One region of the Streptomyces sp. NPDC026206 genome, then DNA from elsewhere that is predicted to be linked to it. Evidence: predicted binding sites of a transcription regulator. Region 1 holds the regulator's gene; the other holds the start of a gene.
What was found. The regulator HrcA, encoded in region 1, represses chaperone genes, less so after heat shock. The targets are predictions, from matches to a motif close to TTNGCACTCNGNNNNNCNGAGTGCNAA.
Positions count from the first base shown of each region.

Region 1 (2,199 bases):
GTGTCGACCTGGATTTCCTTGGTCGTGCCGAAGGCCGCCTCGCTCAGGGAGACTTCGAGCCGGATCATGGCGTCCTGGCCGCGGCGCGTGCGCGAGCGCGGACCGCGCTGCGAGGCCTGGCCGAAGAAGGCGTCCATGATGTCGGAGAAGTTGCCGAAGCCGGCGCCGAAGCCGCCGGCGCCCGCACCCGCGCCGCCCGAGGAGGACAGGGGGTCGCCGCCGAGGTCGTAGACCTGCTTCTTCTGGGGGTCGGAGAGCACCTCGTAAGCGGCGTTGATCTCCTTGAACCGCTCCTGCGTCTTCGGGTCCGGATTGACGTCCGGGTGCAGCTCGCGCGCGAGACGGCGGAAGGCCTTCTTGATCTCGTCCTGCGAGGCGTCGCGCCGTACGCCGAGGACCGCGTAGTAGTCCGTGGCCACTTACGACTCCGCCAGGATCTGTCCGACGTAACGTGCCACTGCGCGTACCGCTCCCATCGTTCCGGGGTAGTCCATGCGGGTCGGTCCGACCACGCCGAGTTTGGCGACGGCCTCGTCGCCCGAACCGTAGCCGACGGCGACGACCGATGTGGAACTCAGGCCCTCGTGGGCGTTCTCATGACCGATGCGCACGGTCACTCCCGAGTCCTGGGTCTCACCGAGCAGCTTGAGCAGCACGACCTGCTCCTCCAACGCCTCCAGCACGGGCCGGATCGTCAGCGGGAAGTCATGACCGAAACGAGTGAGATTGGCGGTGCCGCCGATCATCAGCCGCTCCTCGGTCTCCTCCACCAGCGTCTCCATCAGGGTGGCGAGGACCGTGGAAACGGTTCCTCGGTCGTCCTGCTCGAAGGAGTCGGGGAGGTCCTGCACCAACTGCGGCACATCCGTGAAACGCCGCCCCACGACCCGGCTGTTCAGCCGCGCCCGCAGGTCCGCCAGCGAGGTCTCGCCGAACGGCGCGGGGCAGTCGACCATGCGCTGCTCGACCCGGCCGGTGTCCGTGATCAGCACGAGCATCAGGCGGGCCGGAGCCAGCGCGAGCAGCTCCACGTGGCGCACGGTCGAACGGGTCAGTGAGGGGTACTGCACCACCGCGACCTGACGGGTCAGCTGCGCCAGCAGCCGCACCGTGCGGGCCACCACATCGTCCAGGTCGACGGCGCCGTCCATGAAGTTCTGGATGGCTCGCCGCTCCGGCGACGACAGGGGCTTGACGCCCGCCAGTTTGTCGACGAAGAGGCGGTAACCCTTGTCGGTCGGGATGCGGCCGGCGCTCGTGTGGGGCTGGGCGATGAAGCCCTCGTCCTCCAGCGCGGCCATGTCGTTGCGCACGGTGGCCGGGGAGACGCCCAGCCGGTGCCGCTCGGTGAGGGCCTTGGAGCCGACGGGCTCCTCGGTGCCCACGTAGTCCTGAACGATGGCGCGCAATACCTCGAGCCTGCGTTCGCTCAGCATCGCGCGCACCTCCAGTCCAGTGATCCAGCCGTCTCTACGGTCCTGCGGGGTTCCGCAGGGCCTTCGCCCTTGGCACTCAAAGGTCACGAGTGCCAGAACCCTCCAGCCAGTGTACGGCCGGGCCCCACGGCCAGGGCAAGGGCCGTCCCCGGCGCGAGGCTCCGGGCAGGCAACGGTACCGCTCTGCGGCTAGCGTCACGGTATGGAGATTCACGGGGATTCCCGCGCTGCGGGGGCGCACTGGGAGCAGCTCGCGCCGGGTGTCGTACGCCGCAGGCTGCCGGGCTGGGACGCGACGGTGGGCGCCATCGCGGGCGGTACGGGCGTACTCGTCGTCGACACGGGGTCCTCCCTGCACGAGGGGGTGGAGATCCGGCGCGAGGTGCAGGAACTCTTCGGGCTGCCCGTGACGCACATCGCACTGACCCACCCCCATTTCGATCATGTGCTGGGCACTGCCGCCTTCGCCGGCGTGCAGGTCTACGGGGCGGTGGGCGCCGCCGAGCTGCTGCTGCGCGAGCGCGACGAGCTGCGCGCGGACGCGGTGCGGCACGGAGTGGACCCCGACGTCGCCGCCGAGGCCGTGGAGCTGCTCGTACCGCCCCACCACCCGGTCTCCGGCGAGCTGACGGTCGACCTGGGCGACGGGCGGCGGGTGCTGCTCGCCAACGTCGGACCGGGCCACACGGCGCACGATCTCGCGGTGCTGGTGGACGGCAGGACCGAGGTCGTCTTCTGCGGCGACCTGGTCGAGGAGTCCGGC
Region 1 is NZ_JBEZYL010000014.1:95,900-98,098, reverse strand. Features, by position in the region: gene dnaJ (molecular chaperone DnaJ) at 1-419, opposite strand, end outside; gene hrcA (heat-inducible transcriptional repressor HrcA) at 420-1,436, opposite strand; gene AB0F13_RS20200 (MBL fold metallo-hydrolase) at 1,639-2,199, shown strand, end outside.

Region 2 (2,199 bases), on a different contig from region 1:
TGCCTGATCAGTGGCCTGATCGATGACCCGATCAATGTCCGGATCAATGCCCGGATCATTGGCCTGAGCTTTTCGCAGCGTTCCTGTTCATTTCCTTGGAATCACCCTGGCCGTTAAACGGACGGGGTGATTCCGTCTGTTGAACCGCGATACAGTTGGGGCGTTCCCCCTCCGGTGTCACTGCCGAACGCATATGAGAACCCGTCAAGTTGTGCGCGTAACCTGTGCACGAATTGTCGGGTTGGTTGCGTTATGCCTGGTCCGACTTGCCCGGGAAGTAGTGGAAATCTGCGCTAATAAGCGATCGGCCGCGCCCGGAATTCTCGTCCGACTGACCTGTTGCAGACGGCATCCGTGCAGATACATTCAGCCGCGGTCGACGCGTTCCGGCGCACACCTCAGGGGTGTTCCCATGCCGTCATGGCATGGGGGCTGTCCGGGGGTGAGGTCTGACCCGGGTCCGCGAGGTGCGGTCCTGCGCAAGGGCCAGTAATAGGGGAGTTAGGCATGGCTCAGGGCACCGTCAAGTGGTTCAACGCGGAGAAGGGGTACGGCTTCATCGCGGTCGACGGTGGTGCGGATGTTTTCGTCCACTACAGCGCGATTCAGATGGACGGCTACCGCACCCTCGAGGAGGGGCAGCGAGTCGAGTTCGAGATCTCGCAGGGTCAGAAGGGGCCGCAGGCGGACATGGTGAGGCTGGCCGCCGGCTGATCGCGTCGCATCGACCACCGGCTCAAACGGCTCGCCGTCGAGGGGTCCGCACCTGTCAGGGTGCGGGCCCCTCGCGTGTGCGCGGGCCCGGGGCGGGGCAGGCTGCAGCGGGCGGGGCCTATGGGAGGTGCCCCGGCTACCGCTGGGTGCCCCCCTGCCACCGGGGGTGGATAACACGCGAACCGCTTGCACTCGGAGGGGTCGAGTGCTAATCATTGGGCTTAGCACTCTCCGGGTGAGAGTGACAGATTTGGACCGTCGGTGAGGCCGGCGAGCCAGGCGGAGCAAGGAACCGCAGGGCACGCAGGCCGTCCGTCGCGGGCGCCAGCGCGGTCCGGAGCAATCCACCCCGTCCCGTCTGGGAGGACCACTTCACATGGCCAAGATCATCGCGTTCGACGAGGAGGCACGGCGCGGTCTCGAGCGCGGGATGAACCAGCTCGCCGACGCCGTCAAGGTCACCCTCGGCCCCAAGGGCCGGAACGTCGTCCTCGAGAAGAAGTGGGGCGCCCCCACGATCACCAACGATGGTGTGTCCATCGCCAAGGAGATCGAGCTCGAGGACCCGTACGAGAAGATCGGCGCCGAGCTGGTCAAGGAGGTCGCGAAGAAGACGGACGACGTCGCCGGTGACGGCACGACGACCGCGACCGTCCTCGCCCAGGCGCTGGTCCGCGAGGGTCTGCGCAACGTGGCCGCCGGTGCCAACCCGATGGCGCTCAAGCGTGGCATCGAGAAGGCCGTCGAGGCCGTCTCCGCCGCCCTGCTCGAGCAGGCCAAGGATGTGGAGACCAAGGAGCAGATCGCCTCCACCGCCTCCATCTCCGCCGCCGACACCCAGATCGGCGAGCTCATCGCCGAGGCCATGGACAAGGTCGGCAAGGAAGGCGTCATCACCGTCGAGGAGTCGCAGACCTTCGGGCTCGAGCTTGAGCTCACCGAGGGCATGCGCTTCGACAAGGGCTACATCTCGGCGTACTTCGCCACCGACATGGAGCGTATGGAGGCGTCGCTCGACGACCCGTACATCCTGATCGTCAACTCGAAGATCGGCTCGGTCAAGGACCTGCTGCCGCTCCTCGAGAAGGTCATGCAGTCCGGCAAGCCGCTGCTGATCATCGCCGAGGACGTCGAGGGCGAGGCCCTGTCCACGCTGGTCGTCAACAAGATCCGCGGCACCTTCAAGTCCGTCGCCGTCAAGGCCCCGGGCTTCGGCGACCGCCGCAAGGCCATGCTGGGCGACATCGCCATCCTCACCGGTGGCACGGTCATCTCCGAGGAGGTCGGCCTCAAGCTGGAGAACGCCGGTCTCGACCTGCTCGGCCGCGCCCGCAAGGTCGTCATCACCAAGGACGAGACGACCATCGTCGACGGTGCCGGTGACAGCGACCAGGTCCAGGGCCGCGTCAACCAGATCCGCGCCGAGATCGAGAACAGCGACTCGGACTACGACCGCGAGAAGCTCCAGGAGCGCCTCGCGAAGCT
Region 2 is NZ_JBEZYL010000001.1:4,612-6,810, forward strand. Features, by position in the region: gene AB0F13_RS00025 (cold-shock protein) at 508-714, shown strand; gene groL (chaperonin GroEL) at 1,091-2,199, shown strand, end outside.
Region 2: a site for HrcA is predicted at 900-926, ahead of groL (chaperonin GroEL). Genes of this name have one in related genera too.